3 regions of the uncultured Psychrobacillus sp. genome follow, and region 3 is predicted to be linked to each of the others. Evidence: predicted binding sites of a transcription regulator. Region 3 holds the regulator's gene; each other region holds the start of a gene.
The links. Region 3 encodes Rex, which represses fermentation and respiration genes when NADH is low (regulators of the CRP and FNR family bind a similar motif). Its sites were predicted from a motif close to TTGTGAAATATTTCACAA; they were not measured.
Positions count from the first base shown of each region.

Region 1: the regulator Rex is predicted to act here: its motif matches at 1,913-1,930, upstream of Q0371_RS05935 (cytochrome c oxidase subunit 2A).
Region 2: the regulator Rex is predicted to act here: its motif matches at 4,420-4,437, upstream of Q0371_RS07795 (cytochrome ubiquinol oxidase subunit I).

Region 1 covers NZ_CALIED010000023.1:73,933-81,752, reverse strand. Annotated here, with positions in the region: gene Q0371_RS05945 (PepSY1/2 domain-containing protein) at 1-561, opposite strand, end outside; gene sleB (spore cortex-lytic enzyme) at 571-1,305, opposite strand; gene Q0371_RS05935 (cytochrome c oxidase subunit 2A) at 2,000-2,122, shown strand; gene Q0371_RS05930 (cytochrome B5) at 2,143-2,619, shown strand; gene Q0371_RS05925 (b(o/a)3-type cytochrome-c oxidase subunit 1) at 2,621-4,288, shown strand; gene Q0371_RS05920 (CsxC family protein) at 4,553-5,293, opposite strand; gene Q0371_RS05915 (hypothetical protein) at 5,707-7,578, opposite strand; gene Q0371_RS05910 (ATP-dependent DNA helicase) at 7,761-7,820, opposite strand, start outside.
Region 2 covers NZ_CALIED010000035.1:55,992-63,811, forward strand. Annotated here, with positions in the region: gene rlmD (23S rRNA (uracil(1939)-C(5))-methyltransferase RlmD) at 1-561, opposite strand, end outside; gene Q0371_RS07780 (hypothetical protein) at 687-869, opposite strand; gene Q0371_RS07785 (YjjG family noncanonical pyrimidine nucleotidase) at 1,005-1,706, opposite strand; gene Q0371_RS07790 (cytochrome d ubiquinol oxidase subunit II) at 1,911-2,936, opposite strand; gene Q0371_RS07795 (cytochrome ubiquinol oxidase subunit I) at 2,933-4,279, opposite strand; gene Q0371_RS07800 (diacylglycerol kinase) at 5,132-6,043, opposite strand; gene Q0371_RS07805 (thioredoxin family protein) at 6,160-6,723, opposite strand; gene Q0371_RS07810 (TrkH family potassium uptake protein) at 6,850-7,820, shown strand, end outside.
Region 3 covers NZ_CALIED010000011.1:6,146-13,965, forward strand. Annotated here, with positions in the region: gene Q0371_RS02050 (ABC-F family ATP-binding cassette domain-containing protein) at 143-2,074, opposite strand; gene Q0371_RS02055 (redox-sensing transcriptional repressor Rex) at 2,202-2,837, shown strand; gene Q0371_RS02060 (VOC family protein) at 3,231-3,971, shown strand; gene hflX (GTPase HflX) at 3,987-5,258, shown strand; gene Q0371_RS02070 (ABC transporter ATP-binding protein) at 5,338-7,056, opposite strand; gene Q0371_RS02075 (peptide MFS transporter) at 7,190-7,820, shown strand, end outside.

The sequences.
Region 1 (7,820 bases), on a different contig from region 3:
TGGAAAATCACTTTCCGTATATGCTTTTACAGATGCTCCAAGGGATTTCCAATTCTTTTCGTTTTCTTTATTAACTTTATTTTGTACAAAGGAATTAACAATGTAATCTTTGTTTCCATCGTTTCTATTTGTGAATGCCCATTGATCGGCTAAGCTTCTTAAATTTTCACGTGCACTTACCATATTCCCTTGCCACTCTTCGATTGGTACTTTTCCTGTTCTAACTTGAGTAGCTCCATTACCTATTCTCGTTAAATAGTTCAACCAGCTTGAGGAAGTTTCCTGATCTATAGGTAGCCCTGAAATAGATGCTCGAATATCTGAAGACAGTCTCCATACATCTTCCAGCGGACGATCTAATGACTCTTTATCTTTAAATATTAATGTTTCATCAATGGAATCACTTAATTCAGTCAGTTTTTCGGAGGCAGAATTTAATTCATTCGAATATTGACTTGCTAAAGCATTTTTAAGGTTGGTGTTTTGTTCTTGTACTGAAAAATGATAAACAACAAATACGGCAAGAGCAGCTATAGCGATTACCCATCCAAATTTTTTCATATGGTCTCCTTATGAGCAAAAAATATGCTGTCCAATTTTTTTGATATGTGGTCTTGACCAGATCCACTTACTAGTAGCAGTTTCAGGATTGAAATAGTAAATTGCATTTTCTGAAGGATCCCATCCATTTAATGCGTCTAGTACTGCTTCTTTAGCTCGCTCGTTCGGTTCTAGCCAAATTTGTCCATCAGCTACTGCAGTGAATGCTAAAGGTTGGAAGATTACTTCACTAATAGTATTTGGAAAGTCCGGGTGTTCTACTCGATTAAGGATTACCGCTGCAACGGCTACTTGCCCTTCATACGGCTCCCCTCGTGATTCTCCATAAACTGCGTTAGCAATCAGCTTTAAATCTTTTTCACTATACTTCGGTGGTAGTTGCATATTTGTACTTTCAGGTTTTTTATTATTTGCTTGTTGGTTCTGGTTTGTATTTCCATGTACTGAGAAACGATTACCCTTATTGATTTGATCATGTACATATTCTTTGTCAAACTTTGTAGCCTTCACTAGCTTGTCCTTAGTACCTTGTCCTAAAAGACCATCCACTGGTAAACCAAATGCTTCTTGGAAGTTTCGAAGAGCCCAATACGTGCCATAACCAAATTTACCGTCAATTTCCCCGGTGTAATAGCCTATGTATTGTAATCTGGCTTGTAATTCAATTACATCGTCTCCGTATGCTCCACGCTGAACAGTTTGCTCGGAGAACGCTTGAGTAGTTTGCTCTTGAGTTAAGAACATATAGCTAGCTGTAAAAAAGATTACGCCAATAAGAACATATTTTAGCTGTTTCATAAGTCATCTCTCCTTTTTAACTAGCTTGGTAAAAAAAGATTGATTTATACATGATGACTTTCATGAAAACAGAAATTAAAAAGTAAAAACTTTGTTAAAGTTATTGGTTGATTTTGACTAACAATTCTTTTTAATAGTGAATGTAAACATTAAAAAAGGAACATTTTGTTTATGCGAGTAAATTGTTTCGATTTATAGATGCTAAAGCTGTTCCCATTTAATGATTGTAGCTCCAGACGGCGACTCCTACGGGATGAGTGAGACAGATAAGACATCACAACCACGCGCGTAAGCGATGGGTGATGGCTTATCGCTCACCCCGAGGAAAGCGTCCGGCTGGGGCGGAAATCAATTCTACTCTCTGATTTAAAGTTTGCTTTGCTTCATAAAATTAACCTTACTCTTTAACAAAGCCAACATAAAAATGCGTTAATCCTTCCATACACTTATATTTCCCCACTAAAAATTAATATATAACTTTTATCACAATTCCTATTTACTTTTTTGTTACTTTCAAATTATTTCACAGTATCTTCACATATAACCTTTGTATGTGTGATAAATATCACATCAACTTTGTTTTTTTAAATTTATGATGTACCTATAGAAAAAGAAGGAAAGTTTTGGAGGTGTAAGACAGATGTCCAAAAAACAAAATAAAGAACCAGAACTAAAAGGGACGCTCATATCAGTTAGCGTTGTCGGTTTATTTATATTAGTCACTTGGTTTTTCGCATTCTATTTATTTATTGACAGATTTTAAACTAATGGAGGTTAAAGGTTATGCATATTCACAAGTATGAAAAATGGTGGATAACATTTGGTGTTAGTTCACTAGTTTTATTTTTAATAATAGTTGGTTTTAGCGCCTTCCACTATGGTTCACATCCACCAAGTGCAAAAGTATATATTGATCCTGAGCGAGTAGACGAGATTGCTCCATTCAATAACCCAGGAGTTCACAAAGTAGAAGGTAAAGAATGGGATTATGAGATAGTAGTAGTTGCATCCGCATTCTTTTATAACCCACAAGAATTTGAAGTTCCACTAGGTTCTACGGTTAAATTTATAGCAACAACGAAAGACGTTATACATGGCTTTCAGATAGTAGATACAAATATTAATATGATGCTTGAACCAGGTTACGTTTCAGAATATGTAACAACTGTAGATAAAGCTGGAGAGTATTTAGTTTTATGTAACGAATATTGCGGTGTAGGACACACGTCTATGACATCGAAGTTAAAGGTGGTTGAGTAACATGGCAACAATAACAGAAAAAGCCCAAAGCTTTGTGAAAGTTGACCGTCGTGATGGCAAGCTTGCAATGGCTCATATTCATGTAGCTTTTATTGCACTATTAATAGGAGGACTTTGCGGACTCTTACAAACCCTTGTACGTTCTGGGCAATTCACCCTTCCTTGGGGTATAGGTTACTATCAATTATTAACTGTTCATGGTGTTTTATTAGGACTTATTTTAACTACTTACTTTATATTTGGTTTTCAAATTGCTGCTGTTAGCCGTACTTCCGGCACATTAACAGATAAACAGAGAACACTAGGTTGGATTGGTTTTTGGACAATGACAACCGGCACTACTGCTGCTGCAGTAATGGTTTTATTAAACGAAGCATCTGTGTTGTATACTTTTTATGCACCACTTCAAGCGCATTGGATTTTCTATGTTGGGATGGCATTAGTTGTAGTAGGCTCATGGATTGGCGGAGCTGGCTTGATCATGAAATATATCGAATGGCGTAAAGCAAATCCAAAGCAACCTAGCCCATTATTAACTTTTATGGTTATTGTAAATTTAACTATGTGGATTATTTGTTCACTTGGTGTAGCAGTTGAGGTAGTATTCCAATTAATCCCCTGGTCTTTAGGCTGGGTAGATAAAATCGATGTTTTACTCTCTCGTACACTTTTCTGGTATTTCGGTCACCCATTAGTATACTTCTGGTTATTACCAGCGTATATGGTTTGGTATGTGATCATCCCGAAAATTATTGGAGGTAAAATTTATTCGGACGCACTAGCAAGATTATCCTTTATGCTTTTCTTAATCTTCTCTATCCCAGTTGGATTCCATCATCAATTGACAGAGCCAGGTATTGATTCATTTTGGAAGTACTTGCAAGTTGTTTTAACAATGATGGTAGTTATACCTTCCCTTCTGACTGCTTTCTCTATGTTTGCTTCATTTGAGATTCGTGGAAGACAGCTTGGAGGAAAAGGCGTATTTGGCTGGTTTAAAAAGCTACCTTGGAAGGATGCGCGATTCCTAGTACCATTTATCGGAATGGCTGCCTTCATCCCTGCTGGGGCTGGTGGTATTATCAATGCATCTAACCAAATGAACCAAGTAGTACATAATACTATCTGGGTTACAGGTCATTTCCATCTTACTTTGGCAACAACTGTCGTTTTAACATTCTTTGGAGCAGCCTATTGGTTAATCCCCCACCTTACTGGTAGAGTGTTGACTAAACAAATGAATAAGCTAGCTATTATACAAGGTATTGTTTGGGCAGTAGGTATGTCCATCATGTCTGGGGCAATGCATATTGCTGGATTATTGGGAGCCCCCCGCCGATCAGATTTCTCAACCTATGGTGAATCTGCCCAGGCAGCCGAGTGGGTTCCCTACCAAATCGCACAAGCAGTTGGCGGTACAATTTTATTCATCGGTATCATCTTAGTCTTATATATAGTAGCTCAATTAGTATGGTTTGCTCCTAAAGGTGATACAGAATTTCCAATTGGAGAAGTATCCGAAAATGCAGAAAAAACACCGATGGCACTCGAAAACTGGAAAATATGGTTAACGATTTGTATTTTCTTAATTTTATTTGCTTATACGGTTCCGGTGTTTGATATGATTCAAAATGCTCCTCCAGGTTCAAAAGGTTATAAATTCTGGTAACTATAATTCTTTTAAATATATACGAAGGAAGAGAGACTGTTCATATAAACAGTCTCTCTTTTTGTTTTTATAATCTTGCACTTGTTGATCGTCTCGTCGTTTACAAACTTTAGCAGTTTCTATGTATGGACAAGGCGTTAGAGGGACTACCCGTAAAAGCCAAACTTCTGACTTTTAGAGCACTCCCTTTTAAAAATGTATATATCATTATACATATTTAAGCACACGCCCACCCAAATAGGGCTTTGTCTATTATTTAAATTTTTACCCCTCTGACCGTACTCTTACTTGTCTAATTTGTAGTACTTTTAAAGTTAGGTCTACTACCATTTTCTCTGTAAGCGTATCAAAAGTATCGCGCATATCCACTAAGCACGGAGAGTAGTCAAGCTCGAAAAACTCAGCTCTCACCAATTCACAATAAGGCTGCTCATTATAGAAAGTACTGTTTTCAAAGAAATACTTATCTAAACGAGGCATTTCACTGTTTTTCGGATTAATGAAACGGGATTGACTTTCAGAAGATTTAGTAATGATAGGATATAGAATAAAATCAGACCCATTTAAGTCAGCAAAGCCTGTGAAAGGTACGGAAGCAATACGATCGTAAATTACACCGTTACAATCATCAGTTGCGTATTCGATGTCCTTTCTAATAAATCCTTCAACAAATAATTTAGCTCTAGTAACTCTGCGAGAGCCATCGCAAGAATCCATCGGATCAAACCTTACCGGTACAAGCTTACATTGTGTCAAGAATACATCCTTGTGTACTCTTTTGATTTCGCTTGCAGGTGGATCTAATAATATATCTGCTTCTACTACTATTTGAATTGTAGTTTCCGCCAATACAGCTGGCACCTTAATAATCGGGTAAAAATTATCGGGTACTACGCAAGGATCAACAGGTTCATCCTGTAATTGTGGTAGAGACCTTGCATTATCTACCGGACATGGGTAAACATTGGACAAATCGCCATTGTTTAAACCGTTCTCTTCATTCATTTAAAATTTCCTCCATTCATTTTTTGCGAAATTAATTCATTTCTGTTTTAAGTTATGTAAAATCACCGATGGATGTATAAGCAATAGACACAGAAACGTAAATTATGTCGATATTATTTATCTATTTAACTGTTTAAATAACTCTTCTGTGTAATATAGCTTAGAGATTTCCTCATACTATTCACAACCAATAATTTAAATTTTACTAGCTCTATGAAATTCATAATCGCCATTCTCTTGAATGGGCTAGGAACCGTATATAGCAGTAATCCCACTGGACTCGTCGCCTACTGCTTAAAAGATTTATATAAATAATGAGCAATTAAATAAGCCATCACCAACGAACACATTCGTTAGAGATGGCTACATTAAAAAAGGTACTTGCACTAACAAAATTACAGTACAAGTGGAGTTTATTTTTTTGTAGATGGATAATACACTTTCTGAACTTGTAAAAGCTGCAAAACTAATTCAATTACAGCATTTTGTTGCACTTTAGGCGATTCAGACGGTACATCTTTTTTCCTTTGCTTTTCCTCGCTTTCCGACAACACGGTATATTCAATTCTTTGTATAATAGTCCCTTCTATTAACAGCTTTCCTCTCGTTGCCTGTTGAACACCTTCTTCGTTGGATTGCTCGAAAGAGGAAGGTATGAATTTACAAGAAGCCAATTGAATATCCTTTGATAATTCTTTAATATTAACTACTCTTTCTTCTAAATCCAAGGCTCTTTTTAAGCATATTTCAACATCATACTCCCCTATAATTACAGGTACTTTAATATGCACCGCTAACGGGAGCTTATTTTCCTTTTGTCCTGAATTATGTCTAACTTTAACTTGGGACTTATATAGGTTATTTTCTGCTACAGATAGTTTTTGTGAGTCATTGTTATGAGCAGAAAAGAGAATTTCATGCACTTTATAACCTAACAGATGGCAATAGAGATCTTCTTGAAAAAAGTACATACTATCAAAAAATACTGTATCTAAAAGTGGGAAATGATCGTTGTTTGTAGGTAAAAAATTATACCCTTCCTGCTTTGCACTACCATAAAGTGCAGGGTTCATAAAATCTTCAATATCTACGTAGGTAGAAAACGGAATATATATGGTTTTTGTTTTTATATTAGAGGTGGGTCCCTTTACCTTATAAATTACTTCCTCTAAATCTTGAGAATCTTCTTCTGCAACCAAGTTAGTGAGTAATATCTCCTCTTCCTCTAAAAGAGATTCTTTTTCTATAGTAGATATGTTTTCCTCTTGATGATGAGTGTTATCTGGTAACGTGTTGAAGTCGTCACTTTCATCCGCTTCTTTACTAGCAATATTTTTTTTCAGACTACTAATCATTACAGACAAATACGTGTCTCGAAGACTTTCATCCATAAATCTTATACTATCTTCATTAGTAAATTCTAATTCTTTAGTTATGGAATCTAATGGATCTATTTCATGAGCAATTTCTATGGAAGAATAATCTACATCATTTCCTAAAACCAGCATTTCCTCTTTACTGTCGTAGGAAGGTATTGCAGGAATGTTTGTTTCTTCTATAGATTCCTCTTCTTTTGAATCTTCTTGTAGGGAAGGGATCTCAATTGCTTGCGCCTCAATAAAGAAGGAAGAATCCTGGAGCGGTGTTTGTTCTGTGGCATTCCATTCTGTTGGTTCTTCTTCTGACTCAATGTAAGCCATCACTTCTAATTCATGATTATAATCTGCATTTTCATACTCTAATACATGATTTATTTTACGGCTCGGTGTTGGCAAATAAGCCCTAATATATTTTAGTTGATTTGGCTGTTTACTTTTATTTTTATGATTTGATAGCAGATAGTATGGCTTAAGTGAATTTTTTTCTTCCCTTAAAAAATTGAATAAACTATTTTCCTTTGTATTTTCTTGAGGGCCATTTATCATTATATTATCTTCAGATGGTACTGTGTCTATAAATCGTCTGCGCCGTTTTCTTTTAAAAGTACGTCGTTTTACTTTTTTAATATCAGACGCATATATTTCTTCTATGTCAGTTATGCTATCATCTGCTGATACTTGGTCATCACTTTCCACTTCAGCCGATTCTACTGGTTGTAAAACTGAAAAGCATATACATTTCTTCTGATTGTTATTTATTTCAACGAACGCACCATAATCAAACCATGGAACAGTCAATTTTCCCGCTGAATTATTGTAGTGAAAGTCACTAGCAATATTAAATGTAACAGCCTCTTCTTTCGTAAAGACAACTTCATCCTCTATATTTGGTATGATTAACCCCACCTTTCTCTTATTACTTGAGACGTTTGCCCTGTATTATTTATATTATTCAGTTAGAAGGAATTCGTTCAAAAAAAAACCTTTTACTTCAAAGATCGTCATATGATTTCACAAATTCCTTATAATAAGAAGGAATTCGAGTAATTTCATGGCGATACTCTAAAGTAAAAGGTTAAAATTTAGTACTATTCATTTGAAATGGTTGTAGGTAAGATACGTGCAAAGCGATCTTCTATTAACGCTTC
Region 2 (7,820 bases), on a different contig from region 3:
GTAAGGGACTAAATCTAGTTTTAAGGCATTTTCCTTAAATGCTCTCATCAATCGGTCTGCTTCATCCGATTGAATAAGACATGTAGGAGTGTCAGCAATCCGGTGAGATTTTGCCTGATAGAACCCTGCAATCACCTTTCCATCGACTAAGCCAAAGGGAATTTGAGATTTGTTGCGGTATTCCCAAGGATTTTTCATTCCTTTTACCGGTAGTACCGGTGCATCAATCTTACCTAGTCTTTGCATGACATTTCGAACCATATTTTCTTTCCATTTCAACTGACCCTCATAATTAATGTGCTGAAGCTGACAGCCACCACACTCATAAAATACTGGACATGGTGCTTCTACACGGAAAGGAGAAGGCTCTACAATATGAAGTAATTTAGCAAAGCCATAGTTTTTTAATGTTTTTACAACACGTACCTCTGCTTTTTCATCAGGAAGACCCCCGTGGATAAACAGCGGGTAGCCATCGACTTTTGCCACTCCTGACCCATCATGTGTCAAATCCTCTATATAAACTGTTAACTGATCATTCTTATTTACTGGTGTGTTCACGTTAAATCTCCGTTCTTGTGTAATGGATATTATTATATCAAATAACGGCGTCCAATAGTATTAGGTAGCTTATGTATAAAAATTTCCAACTAATTTTAGACACAAAAAAAGTAAGGAATCATTCCTTACTCATTTAACTTTAATATAGACGAATCCTCTATAACAGACCAGTGTTTATTAGGTAATACACTTTTGTTTAATCGAGTTACAAACCGTTCTGCCTCTTCATAATCATAAAATACTTTTACCATTTGGCTATTTGAGTTTTTCAACACTTCTGTAACACCATTTGTGTTACGTGCTATCACAAACATGGTCAACTCCAGGTTATGTCTTTAACAATAATATTGTTATAAGATTATTATCGCATATACTGGAAATATTGTATACATTATTTGGAAGATTTTAAAAAATTATTTTAACTAAATGGGAGTTTTTCTAATTTATTTCTCTATTAATTGACCATTCACAATTCCATTGAGCTGACTCCAATTCTCTATTTCATATGTTGGTATTATAGTTGTTGTGTTTTCCTTTTGGTTTGGATTAAACCAGCATGTATCTATTCCAAATTGGTTTCCGCCTTGTATATCAGAAGTAAGAGAATCACCAACCATCAATACTTTAGACTTTTCTGTTATTCCTAATTTCTTAAATGTATATTCAAATATAGCAGGCTGTGGCTTTTGATAACCAGCTTCTTCTGAGGTGATGATAGCTTCAAACACATCCTTCAATGGTGAACCCTTGATCCTAGCATGCTGAGCAATTTGAAATCCATTTGTTAATATAGCTAAACGACAGCCAGCCAGACTAGCCAGCATTTCCTCAACCCCAGATATTAAGTGGATTTCCCTACCTAGATTTTCTATGTACTTATGACTTACTGCTTCCAGATCTAACTTTAGATTATGTTCTAAAAATAAACGTTTGAATCTCTCTATTTTAAGTAGCTCTAGCGTTGTAACGCCCTGTTCTAATTCTTCCCATAAAACCTTACTAATTGTCTTGTAGCTGCCTAAGTAATCTTGCAAACCGTTTGGCAGTCCATATTCTAAAAATAACTGATGGAATGCATTTCTTTCGGTCATTCCAAAATCGAATAAGGTATCGTCCAAGTCGAACAATATTACGTCATACTTCATTTATTTCTCCACCTCTCTAAGCTTATTTTAACACCTGGGAAGGAAATGAGCAGAAAAAAAGACCCCAACCTGAGGTCCTGGACAATTATTCATCTCTTACTGGTCCATCCATGGTAGATACCCAGAAGGCTATAATAATGGAGCCAATCAGTACGATGAAGGGAGCATAAAATATTAGGAATTCCATCATAACGTTCATTCCTCCTAAGCGTGATTTTTCTTTTTCCCTTTAACATAATCTTTGTTGAATAGAAATAACTTTAGTAACAAATATAAGGAGGGGATTAATAAGGCTAGCCCTAGAACAAATGCAATGATTAATGAAATTGCCATGGCCTCATTTGTAAAGCTATCGTGTATAGATAAGTATGGATAAAGTAAATACGGTAAATGAGAATACCCATAAGCAAAAAAAGCGATTAAAAATTGTCCTGCTAGAAGTCCAAATGCTAGACCATATTTTTTCTTTTTCCACAGTAACCAAACGGTACCTAAGAACAGGAGGAAGGACAAACCAAACGTCCACCAAATATCAAGCATATTATTATAATGCTCCACATTGTGTGAGCGTAATTCTACCATTATTCCGCCTGCAGTTATAATCGTTGGAAAAGACCAAATCAATGCGTACTTTCTCATCAGTTGAGTTGCTTTTGGGTCCCCTGCCTTATTGGCATACCAAGTTAAAAAAACTGCGGAAATATACAAAACAGAGGTCAAGCTTAAGGCGACAATAGACCAAGTTAACGGACTAGTGAACAAGGCATCATAATTTAAACTTGGTGATCCGTTGATCATATCAACGAAACCACCCTCTGAAATAGTTAGTACGATAGATAATGAAGCCGGTAGTAACAATCCAGATAAACCATACATAAAAGAATACCCTTTGTGTCCTCTGGATCCATACGTTTCAAAGGCATAGTAGGATCCTCTGATGCCAAGCAATATTAATGCTATGCCCACAGGTACGAGAAGAGTAGTTCCATAATAGTAGGCAGTCTTAGGAAAGAAACCAATAATACCAACGAAGAAAAATACGAGAAATACATTTGTTACCTCCCATACTGGGGATAAGTATCGTTGAATAATATTGCTCAGTATATGTTGTTTACCAGTTATTAAGCTATATGCATTAAAGAAGCCGGCACCAAAATCAATGGAGCCTACTATTACATAGCCAAATAGAAAAGCCCATAGAACGGTGAGACCAATAATCTCTAAACTCATGTAATATCACCGCCTTTATCTGATTTTCTATCCTCTATCTCCTGTTCAACAGGATTTCTACGGAACATCCGAGTAAGTACTACAACACTTCCAACTCCAAGAACTAAGTAAAGGCCAGCAAACAGAACTAACATAAAATCTACCTGCCCACTTGTTGTTGCTGCATCCTCCACCCTCATGATTCCTCTTAATATCCAAGGCTGCCTTCCTACCTCCGCTAGCCACCAACCTGCCTCAATTGCAATAATAGCAGCAGGTCCTCCTAAGACGAGAAGCCATCGAAACAACCTAGAATCTACAAAGGACCACTTTAAACGTTTACCTAACCAATAAAATGCGGAGAGAGCTGCCAGACCCATCCCAATTACTACCATAATATTAAAAAGATAATGGATATAAAGTGGAGGTCTTTCATCCACTGGGAACTGATCCAATCCAATAACCTCTGCAGTTGGGTTAGAGTAAGCTAATATACTCAAGGCATAAGGTACCTTAATAGCATATTTCACTTCCCCATCATCTAATATTCCAAACAAAACAAGTTCAGCATTTTCCTGTGTCTCAAAATGCCATTCGGCAGCTGCTAGTTTTTCCGGCTGATACTCCGCTAAATATTTTCCGGAAAAGTCGCCTATAATAGCAGTTGCAATTGAAAAGATTAATCCTAATTTTACAGTTAAATACAAAGCTTTTTTATGATAAACATGATTAGAACCCTTTAACAAACGGAAGGCTGCAATGGAAGCCAGTACAAAAGCAGATGTCATATATGCGGTTACCACTACATGGGCTACCTTCGTAGGCATCGCAGGGTTAAACATTGCTAGGATTGGATTAATGTTCACCATTTGCCCATTTACCATGTCAAATCCTTGCGGTGAATTCATAAAAGAATTTACGATCGTGATAAACACTGCGGAAAAGGAAGCCCCTACTGCAACTGGTATAAGCAATAATAAATGCTTCTTCTGATTTTCAAAACGATCCCAAGTGTAAAGATAAATTCCAAGAAAAATAGCCTCAAAGAAGAAAGCAAAGGTCTCCATAAACAAGGGTAGGGCAATCACATTGCCGGCTAACTCCATAAAATTCGGCCATAATAAGGAAAGCTGCATTCCAATTGCTGTTCCAGTTACTACACCGACGGCAACCGTAATAACAAATCCCCTTGCCCAGCGCCTTGCTAGTAATATGTAATGTTCATCATTCTTTTTTATACCAACCCACTGAGCAATCATAATCATTAGTGGAACTCCAACACCGATTGTCGCATAAATAATATGAAAAGATAAGGTTAACTCCGTTAAGACACGACTATAGAAAACTGAATCAGCATTTCCCATACTTGACTCTCCTCACCCTCCAAAAATTCTTCCAGCAATAGATAGTATCATAATACCTGCCACTACAAAGGCGAGCCACATTAAGTATCTCTCTTGTCTCTTATACACTAACCATTCCTCCTTTATGTTGCCCAGATTTATTATTAAATTATTCCCAATATTATTGGATTCATAACCTTTTAGAGAGGAAAGTCAAAAAATAAAAATCTTTTTGCAATAGACAAGAAAATAAGACAGACTAATGTTCACTTCAATAAGAGAAAATCGCATTCATAATAAACACTGATTAGTCTTCTAAAACTTCTAAATGCATAAGGTTATTAGAATCATTTTGTAATTCAGAAGTACTCCACAAGCATTCATAGCCGTTCTACCGTGAGGTATTCTCCAGGATACCGTTCTTCCAAATAGATCTGTTTATAACCTACTTTTTTCTATTTGCATATCAATCCAATACGAACGAACAAAATAAAAGATAACGAAGGACACCAAAAATAAAAGAGCCAATCCCTGAATAATTTTTCTCCATTTTTGTACAATCGAATAGTTCCTTCTTAAACTGGCTTTTTTAGCATAGCTGTAAATAAAAAACGTGAAATCAGCAGTTGGATTTCACGTTTTCACTACTTTATAAAGCTAGCTTATGGAGATGGCAACTCTCCTAGGAGACCAGCACCTCCGAAAGCACCGCAGGATTATAGGAAGAGATATGGAGAAGTGCTCCTGAAAAAGCGTACGCAGTTACGAAGAACACTACAGATAATTAGAATAAAAGCCCCAAAAACTTTACTAAATCGTAAAATTTCCGAGGCCTTATTATGTTGAGGAGAGTTTTGTCAAAACCGCTTCATTTTATGGTCTATCTTGCTCACGAATCTCATCGATTGGAACAAAGACATCTATATGTCTATATAGGTTTTGGAAAGTGGCAGGAATAGTTCCCCCATACTCTCCATCCAGATTTAAGAGAACCTTATCTTCAGAGGTCACTTTAATGTGCTGGGCTTTTTTATAAATGACATGAGGATCTTCTAAATGTTCTCCACGAATAGCTAAAGTGGCAAGTCTTATAAACTCTGCAATATTTACTTTCTTTAAGATAAGCAACGAGAAGTTCCCGTCATTAATACTTGAATTTGGAGCAAGCTTCTCGAAGCCGCCTACAGAGTTGGTTAGACCCACAAGGAACATCATCGCTTCATCTTCGAATACTTCCCCATCATATTCAATTCGAACCTTCGTGGCATTAATCGATGGAAGCATTTCAATTCCTTTTAAGTAATAGGCTAGTTGTCCAAGCATTGTCTTTAATTTACTAGGAACCTCATAAGTAAGCTCTGTAATTCTTCCTCCGCCAGCAATGTTAATAAAATAACGGTCGTTTACTTGACCAACGTCCACTGGAATAGTATCACCCTGTACGATAATATCTACTGCGCGTTTAATATCCCGAGGAATATGAACTGCTCGAGCAAAATCATTTGTCGTTCCCATTGGAATGAGACCAATTTTTGGGCGATTTTCAAATTCACTTACACCAGCAACAACCTCGTTCAGTGTTCCGTCTCCCCCAGCGGCAATAATTATATCAAAATTATTTTCTACCGCTTTTTTTGCTGCACTAATTGCATCTCCTTCACCAGTCGTTGCATGGCAGGACGTCTCATATCCAGCTATTTCTAAAGCCTCCAAAACTTCTGGAAGATGTTTCTTAAATAATTCTCTCCCTGAGGTAGGATTGTAGATAATTCTTGCACGCTTCATACGGATTTCCTTTCTACTTTACAATTTCTTCATTATAAAGACTCTATTTCCTCACAAAAAGTTCCTAACATATGAAAGAGCCGACTAAAGCCGACTCCCTTAAATATGCGGTTCGCTTATTTTTGAAGAATAGGCAGCCAGCTACTGCGGATTTCTTCGTAAACTGCCAAGTGAAACTCTTTGTTTGCTATAAATTCCTGTGTCATTTGCTCATAAAATTTCTTTTGGATGTCTTCGAATGCCGGATCTTCCTTATCAGGAAACTTGGCTCTTCCTTCCATCACAAATTTTTGGACCATTTCAGCACGAGGACCCCATTTAGAAATTACTTCTCCGTCCTGACTTAGCAATAAATAAACTGGAATGGAGCGCCCTCCATTTGTTAAGTACTGGTCCATCAGCTCTAGATTCTCATCGCGGTAGACAGTGCGAATGTCCAAATTTCCAGCTTCTGCAATCTTTCGTACGATAGCATTATTCATCATGGCATCACCGCACCAGTCTTCTGTAATAACTAATATATACGGCTTTTCTGTTTTTAATATCTCAATGAATTCATCATCCGCTGGAACTTGAAACTGGTCGTATATACGAAAGGATTCCTCTTTTTTGGTAGTCATATCATTCATATACTGCTCTAAGGTTTTAGCTTCTTCAAAATATTGTTGTTCAGTTTTCAATGAAAAATCCCCCTTTTTCCTTAAGTATACTTTCTTTAGCCACTTGTTTCAAACAAGTTGTTGACAGGCGACCTGTTCAGGATTAAAGTAGTTATTATTTTACATCCAATAAAAGGAAGTGTCCCAATGGAGAAAAAGCTCTCTTTTTCACCGCCTGTTGTGATTGCAAGTAGCTTTGCCACCTTAATTTTTCTAGGAACAGTTTTGATGAAGCTTCCTTTTGCTACGACAACTCCGATTTCTTGGGTAGATGCATTCTTTCTAGTTACATCAGCTACCACGGTTACAGGTCTCAGTGTTTTTGATCCTGGTAGTACTCTAACCATGTTTGGGGAAATTGTTTTACTAGTCTTAATTCAATGTGGTGGTATTGGGTTAATGACGTTTGCAGTCGCTATACTTATTCTTCTTCGCAAAAAAATTGGTTTGCAGCACCGAATTTATTTGCAGGAATCTTTTAATCAGCCTTCTATTGGAGGTATCGTCAAACTAGCTAAGCATATTCTCTTATTTGTTCTTCTTACAGAGAGTATTGCTATCGTCTTCTTAACACTCCACTGGATACCAAGGTTTGGCTTTGGAGATGCATTATATTATAGTTTGTTTCACGTAATTTCTGCTTTTAATAATGCAGGCTTCTCTTTGTTTCCGGACAATTTAATGGGCTTCACTAGTGATCCTCTAGTTATATTGATTATTACTAGTCTAATAATCATTGGAGGAATTGGATTTGTCGTAGTAATAGATATCTCTCGCAAGAATAAATTTCGTGCATGGTCACTACATACCAAGCTTATGATCGTGGGCACATTAATAATAAATACAATAGCTACACTTATTCTTTTAATCTTAGAGTTTAATAATAATGATACAATTGGCAAAATGGGAATCTTCGAGAAGATAATGACCTCCTACTTTAATGCAGTAACTCCAAGAACGGCAGGCTTTAATATGATCGATTATGGCCAAATGGAGGACCCATCTCTATTATTCACAATGCTTCTCATGTTTATCGGTGCAGGTAGTGCCTCTACGGCTTCTGGCATAAAGCTTACTACCTTTATTGTCATCATAGCAGCAACGTTTGCATTTTTCCG
Region 3 (7,820 bases):
ACTCGATCAATTTAATAATTGGTTGGCTTGTCCCATTAATCTGACTGTTTTCTTTATAAATTGAATAGTTAATCCCAAAAACAAATAGTTCGACATTATATATTTTTCCCCATATAAAAAAAGGTAAACCGAGTCAATCGGCTTACCCTGTAATTTCTTCTAATTGTTCCTGTAGCTCCAGCCATTCATTGGAGATAGTGTCTTGCTTTACCTTAAGGTTATCGAGCTCACTCTGTAATTTTTGGACTGCCTCATGATCCTGGAAGACTTCTGGATCACATAGCTTTTCCTCGAGTAATGCGATTTCTGAATCGATAGCAGGAATTTGTTCCTCGAGCTCATCGATTTGACGTCGAATTTGTCTTTCCTTTTTCTTCGCTTCTTTATCAATCGTCGAGGTATTGACCTTTTGGACGACTGTATTTTGTGCAATCGAGCTTTCCATTGCTAATTCCTCGAGCTCTTCCTTTTTCTCTAGATAATAGTCATAGTCACCTAAAAACAGTGTTGCTTCTTTGGAGGAGAGTTCAATTACCTTTGTTGCAATTCGGTTAATAAAATAACGGTCATGTGACACGAAGATAATTGTTCCAGGGAAATCGAGCAAAGCATTCTCTAAAACCTCTTTGCTATCTAAATCTAAATGGTTCGTAGGCTCATCTAGAACTAGCGTATTTGATTTCAATAGCATGAGCTTGGCAAGTGCAAGTCTAGCCTTTTCTCCACCGGATAGCGTAGAGACGGTTTTTTGCACATCGTCTCCAGAGAACAGGAAGCGACCTAGTACATTGCGAACATCCTTTTCATTCATGAGAGGCCATTCATCCCATAGCTCTTTCAAAACGGTTTTATTGCCGGAAAGAGCTGCCTGTTCCTGGTCATAGTAACCAAATTGCACATTCGTCCCGTATTGAATATGCCCGCCAGCAGATGGAAGCTGCTTCATAATTGTTTTCAGCAAGGTGGATTTACCGACGCCATTCGGTCCAACTAATGCAATCCGGTCCTGCTTGTACACAGAAAATGAGATGTTAGAGGAGACGGTTTTATTGGAGTAGCCAACTGCCACGTCCTCTAAGCGCAAAACGTCGTTACCACTAGGCCGGTCGATGGTAAAACCGAAGTTAGCAGATTTTTCATCGCCATCAGGTGCATCCATCCAGTCTGTCTTCTCGATTACTTTTCTTCGAGACTGCGCCATCTTGGTTGTGGAGGCACGAGCCAGGTTACGACTAACAAAATCCTCTAGCTTTGCCTTTTCCTCTTGTTGCTTCTCATACTTCTTTTTATCCAGCTCATAATTTTTTGCCTTTTGCGTTAAATAGGCACTGTAGTTACCAACGTATCTCGTAACATTATGGCGAGAAACCTCGTACACTAGATTTACTACCTGATCTAGGAAGTACCGGTCATGGGATACGATTAAAATGGCTCCACTATAGTTTTTCAAATAGTTTTCTAAGAAGCTGAGTGTTTGGATATCCAAATGGTTTGTAGGCTCATCGAGTATGAGTAAATCGGGCTTACTTAATAGCATTTTAGCTAAAGCTAGGCGCGTTTTTTGTCCGCCAGATAAGGCTTGTACAGGCTTGTCATAGTCGTCCGGGAAAAACTGCATCCCATGTAAGATAGAGCGGATGTCAGATTCAAAGCGATAGCCACCAGCCTCGTTAAATGCAAGCTGTAACTCGTCATATGTAGCAGCTACTTTAGCGTAGGCTTCTGAATCCTCATAGACAGCAGGGTCAGCCATTTGGGCTTCTAATGAACGTAATTCTTTTTCGGAGTCTATTAAATGACTGAAGATGGATTTCATTTCCTCCCAAATGGTCAGCTTGGATTCTAAACCGGCATGCTGTTCTAAGTAGCCTAGTCTAATATTTTTTGGCAGGATAATGTCACCGGAATCATAGGACATTTCTCCAGCAATTATTTTAAGTAAGGTAGATTTCCCAGCACCGTTACGACCGACTAGTGCAACTCGGTCACGGTCTTGAACCTCTAGCTTTACGTTTGTTAATATATCTTCCCCGTTAAAGGATTTAGTTACTTGGTTTACTTGTAAAACGATCACGATTATTTGCACCTCAATTCTATCCTAAGTGTAATAGATAGGACTTGTCGTTGCAACGTTCTCCCTTTACAATGAAAGAAAGGTAACGTGAAAAAATGAATTTGCCTTATACATTAGGAGGATACTTATGAAACGTGATGTACCTCGCATTCCTCAAGCGACGATGAAACGACTTCCTTTATATTATAGATTTTTGCAAAGCTTTCACAATGCAGAGCATAAACGTATTTCATCCCAACAGCTAAGTGAAGCGATGAAAATCGACTCGGCAACCATCCGGAGAGACTTTTCTCATTTTGGTGCATTAGGTAAAAAAGGCTATGGCTACGATGTACCCCATCTACTAGAGTTTTTCAGAAAAACATTAGATCAAGACGAAGCCGCGAAGGTTGCATTGATAGGTGTTGGTAGCTTAGGGACAGCATTTGTAAAATATAATTTCCAAAAAAATCATAATACTAGAATAGTAGTCGCATTTGATACGAAGGCACCACTCGAAGGAACCATTATTAGCGATATCCCAGTTTTTCATTCCAGTGTGATGCTAGAAAAACTGAAGGAATACGGAATTGAATTAGTCATTTTCACTCTTCCAAGCCGTTCTGCCCAAGAGGTGGCCAACCTCCTAGTTGGATCAGATGTAAAGGGGATTTTAAATTTCACTCCTGTTCCAATCAGCACCCCTGAAGAGATTCGCGTACATACAATAGACCTTTCCGTAGAACTTCAAACACTAATCTATATGATTCGAAACGATATATAGAAAAGCGAAGGCGCCTGTCACTGCCCCGACAGGCAAGGCGGTGCAGCTAGACACCAAGAAAAGCGAAACCGCCTATGTCTGCCCCGACAGGCAAATGGGGAAATGCGAGGAGGCAGCTCCTCAGCCACCGGAGTATTTACCCATTTGACCCCGAGGGGCAAGGCGGAGTAGTTAGACACCAAGAAAAGCGAAACCGCCTATGTCTGCCCCGACAGGCAAATGGGGGAAAGTGAGGAGGCAGTTCCTCGCAGTTCATGTTCTCTAGAGTTAGTATTAGCTGTGATCTGAGCTTACACTTAGGATTTAAGCACCGAGGTTATAATCGGTGCTTTTTTCAGTTTTCCTGTATACTTAATTTTATAAAAGGATAATTTTGAGATAAGAGGTGAATGTATGTTTTTAGACCATATTGTTCATTTTGTAAATAAAAAACCTACAGAAGTGACCGGAGATTGGCAACAGCAAGGAATTCATGCCGTGGTTGGTGGACAGCATTTAAACTGGGGGACGTATAATGCGCTTCTTTATACGAAAAATAGTTATGTAGAATGGTTAGCGATGGAAGAGGAACAGGTAGCTAGGCGTGTAGTACACCCTTTAGTAGAATTAATGCTCCATGATTTAAAAGAAGGTCCAGGTTTTGGAACGATTTGCATTAGGGCAAACGATTTGGAAGTACTTAGAAAAGACTTAGAAAATAAAGGTATAGAAACAACAGGAGTATTGTATGCTGAAAGAAAGACAGCGGCTGGATCTTTACGTAAATGGAAAATGCTATTTATTAAAGAAGAAGTTAGTGACAGCTTACCTGCGCCATTTTTTATAGAATGGGAAGAAACGGATGATGAAAGATATGAGTTGCTTCAGAAGGAGGGAACAGTGAACAATAGTAATCTCCAACTTACCATTGAGAGCTGTGAGTTTCATGTAGAAAATCCAAGGGAAGTAATAGAGAAATGGACTAGCTATCTGAATGTTACTTACGATCACCAAACGTTATTCTTACCCAATACAAATTTAATATTTAAACAGCTGAAACAAGGGACTAAAGAAAGGCTTGTTAGTGTGCAAATTAAAGGCCTCCCTAACCAAGAAGCTATAATTTACGAACAAGGAGTATATCGTTTCGATTAAGAGGAGGATTTTATAATGGAACAGTTAGATGAAAGAGCGATTGTAGTTGCAGTTAAGCTACAAAAAGATGAGCATTTCGAATATGAATTAGAGGAGCTTATTAATTTAGCTGCAGCTTTAGACGTGGAGGTTGTTGGTGAAATCACTCAAAATTTAGAGCGAGTGACATCTTCTCATTATGTAGGAACAGGTAAAGTAGAGGAGATAAAAAATCTCTTCGATGCTACAGATGCAAATCTCGTTATATTTAACGATGAACTTTCTCCATCTCAAATAAGAAACCTAGAGCGGGATTTAGAATGCAAGGTAATAGATCGTACTATGCTAATTTTAGACATTTTTGCAAGACGTGCAAAATCTAATGAGGCACAAATGCAAGTGGAACTAGCACAACTTCAATATATGCTACCGAGACTTGTCGGTCTGCGAGCCTCCCTTGGTCGTCAGGGTGGTAGTACGGGTGGAGGAGTTAGTAACCGTGGTGCTGGGGAAACAAAGCTAGAACTGGATCGTCGTAAAATCGAAGACCAAATAGCAAAGCTGAAGAGAGAGCTAGAACTAGTTAAGGATCAAAGGGAAACGCAAAGAAAGCAACGTAAAAAAAATAATATACCTGTTGTTTCTCTAGTTGGCTATACGAACGCCGGAAAGTCTACGATTATGAACCAACTGCTTCAAAAGATTGGACAAGAACAATCGAAGCAAGTATTTGAGAAAGACATGCTATTTGCTACATTGGAAACTTCCGTCCGTCAAATTAAACTACCAGACCAAAAGGAATTCCTATTAACTGATACAGTAGGATTCGTCAGTAAACTACCCCATCATCTAGTGAAGGCATTCCGATCAACACTTGAGGAAGCAAGGGACGCTAATCTACTATTACACGTGGTCGATGTTTCTAATGATGAACACCGATATATGATGGATGTGACGAATGAAACGCTACTTGAAGTAGGAGTAAAGGACGTTCCAACAATTTTTGTTTACAATAAATCCGATTTAGCAGACATGATGTACCCACACGTTGCAGGAAGTAATATCTGGATATCTGCAAAAGATGGGAAAGGTTTAGATGAACTACTAGATATTATAAAAAAATATATATTCTCTGACTATGTTCAGTGCGATCTGCTAATTCCATTTGATCGAGGAGATATCGTTTCATATCTGAATGAGAAAGCCACGGTTAAGTCGACCTCATATGAGGAAGAAGGAACGCTAGTACACGTGGAATTAAAAAAATCAGATTATGATCGTTTAGAAGAATTTGTGTATCAACCATAAAAAGAAGAAGCTCCGAATAATTTTCGGAGCTTCTTCTTTTTTTATGCTGTTTTTTCAAATTAGCTCAGTATATTGTAGTTTAAACTTGTTGAAACTGTATGTTATGAAGTCTTGCAAAAATACCTTCTTTAGCCACAAGCTCGTTATATGATCCATCTTCAGCAATTCCATCCTCAGTTACTACAATTACCCGGTCCGCGTCTCTAATTGTCGCTAAGCGGTGGGCAATTATAAGAGTTGTACGATCCTCTGCCAACTCCATTAGTGATTGCTGGATAATTTTTTCTGTTTCTGTATCGAGAGCAGAAGTTGCCTCATCCAAAATGAGAATAGGCGGATTCTTTAAAAACATTCGAGCTATTGCCAGTCTTTGTTTTTGTCCACCTGACAATTTTAGTCCACGCTCTCCTATTTGTGTATCATACCCAGCTGGTAAGGAAGCGATTAAGCTTTCTAAATGTGCTTTCTTAGCTGCGCTACGAATTTCCTCTTCCGTAGCATCCTTTTTTCCATAAGCAATATTTTCTCGAATGGTGCCGGTAAACAAAAATACATCCTGTTGGACTATTCCGATTTGTGAACGGAGTGATTGAAGCGATAAATCTTGTATATTGATCCCATCAACAGAAATTGCCCCGTCACTAACATCGTAAAAACGAGGTATTAAGGAACAAATGGTTGTTTTACCTGCCCCGGAAGGGCCAACAAACGCTACTGTTTCACCAGCACGTATGGAAAGGTTAATATCCTTTAACACAGTTTTGTGCTCATCGTATTGGAAGCTAACATGACTAAAGGAAATATTACCGTTTAAATGATTTACTTGAATTGCATTCGGTTTATCTTCGATTTCAGGCTCTTGCTCCACTAATTCTAAGAAGCGCTTAAATCCAGCCATTCCTTTTGGATATAATTCCAATAAAGCGGTAATTTTATCCACTGGCTTAATTAGTACATTTACATATAAAATAAAACTTACTAGCTCTCCATAAGTTATGTAGTTTTGAAAAGAGAACCATGCTCCTACTACCAGGACAACTAAAGTTACTAGCCTTGTCATCATATAGATGGTAGAATGAGTACCTGCCATGACTTTGTAAGCTTTTAGTTTCGCTATTCGGAATTGTGAATTATCTTCCTTGAATCTTGAAATTTCAAAATTTTCATTTGTAAAGGATTGGACAACTCGTACTCCGGAAACGCTGTCTTCTACTCTTGCATTGACGTCAGCGATTTTCCCGTACATATTTTTCCAAGCTTTATTCATCATGATATTCCCATAGGTTGCTACAATAGATAAAAATGGAACCATTATAATAGCAATAATAGCCAACTCGGGATTAATGTTGAACATAATAGTGAAGGTACCTATAATAGTCATTATGGCAATAAATAGGTCCTCGGGTCCATGATGTGCTAGTTCTCCGATATCAAACAGGTCATTTGTGATTCTACTCATAATGTGGCCCGTTTTCGTGTTATCAAAAAAACGAAATGATTGTCGTTGGACATGGTTAAATAGTTTTTGTCTCATATCTGTCTCAATGTTAATACCTAACTTGTGCCCCAAGTAGCTCACGATATATTGGAGTACAGTACTAATAATATAGACGAATAAGAGAACTATACCTACACGAACGATTGTCTCCCAATTTCCTGAGGGCAGAAGGTCATCGATAAACCATTGCACAGCTACTGGGAATGCTAGTTCTAAAATTGCAACAAAAACGGCACTGCTAAAATCAATAATAAATAATCGTTTATGTGGTTTGTAAAATGAAAAAAATTTCTTGAGCATTTCGTATCCCCTTTTCATTATCATAACGACTATTATAACGAATAATTTCAGTTGTCGAAATATTATAATGTTTCTTTTTTGAAAGAATAGGAAATATTTTAATTATTATTTTGTAGAAATGAGGCGTAATTAGATGTTATCGAAAGAAGAAATAGTAAAATCCGTACCGCAAACAGGATTTTTTGGACAGCCGAAAGGGCTTCTATCTTTGTTCTTTACGGAGTTTTGGGAGCGTTTTTCATACTACGGTATGCGCGCAATTTTAATCTATTATATGTATTACGAAGTGACTCAAGGCGGTTTAGGGCTAGAACGATCAACAGCTAACTCTATTATGGCTGTTTATGGTTCCTTAGTTTATATGTCTGGGATTATTGGTGGTTGGATAGCCGATAGACTATTCGGTACTACTAGAACAGTGTTCTATGGCGGAGTATTAATTATGATCGGTCATATTGTACTGGCATTCCCAGGTGGTTTAACTACCTTATTCATATCCATGGCATTTATCATTATTGGTACTGGTTTATTAAAGTCTAATATTTCTACTATTGTCGGTGATTTATATTCCGCTGAGGATGCTCGTAGAGATTCAGGTTTCAGTATTTTCTATATGGGTATTAATATGGGAGCTTTCATTGCACCATTAATTGTTGGGACAATCGGCTTAGAGTATAACTTCCATTTAGGATTTGGTTTGGCAGCTGTAGGTATGGCAATCGGATTAGTAGTCTTTTTACTAACTAAGAAAAAATATTTAGGCT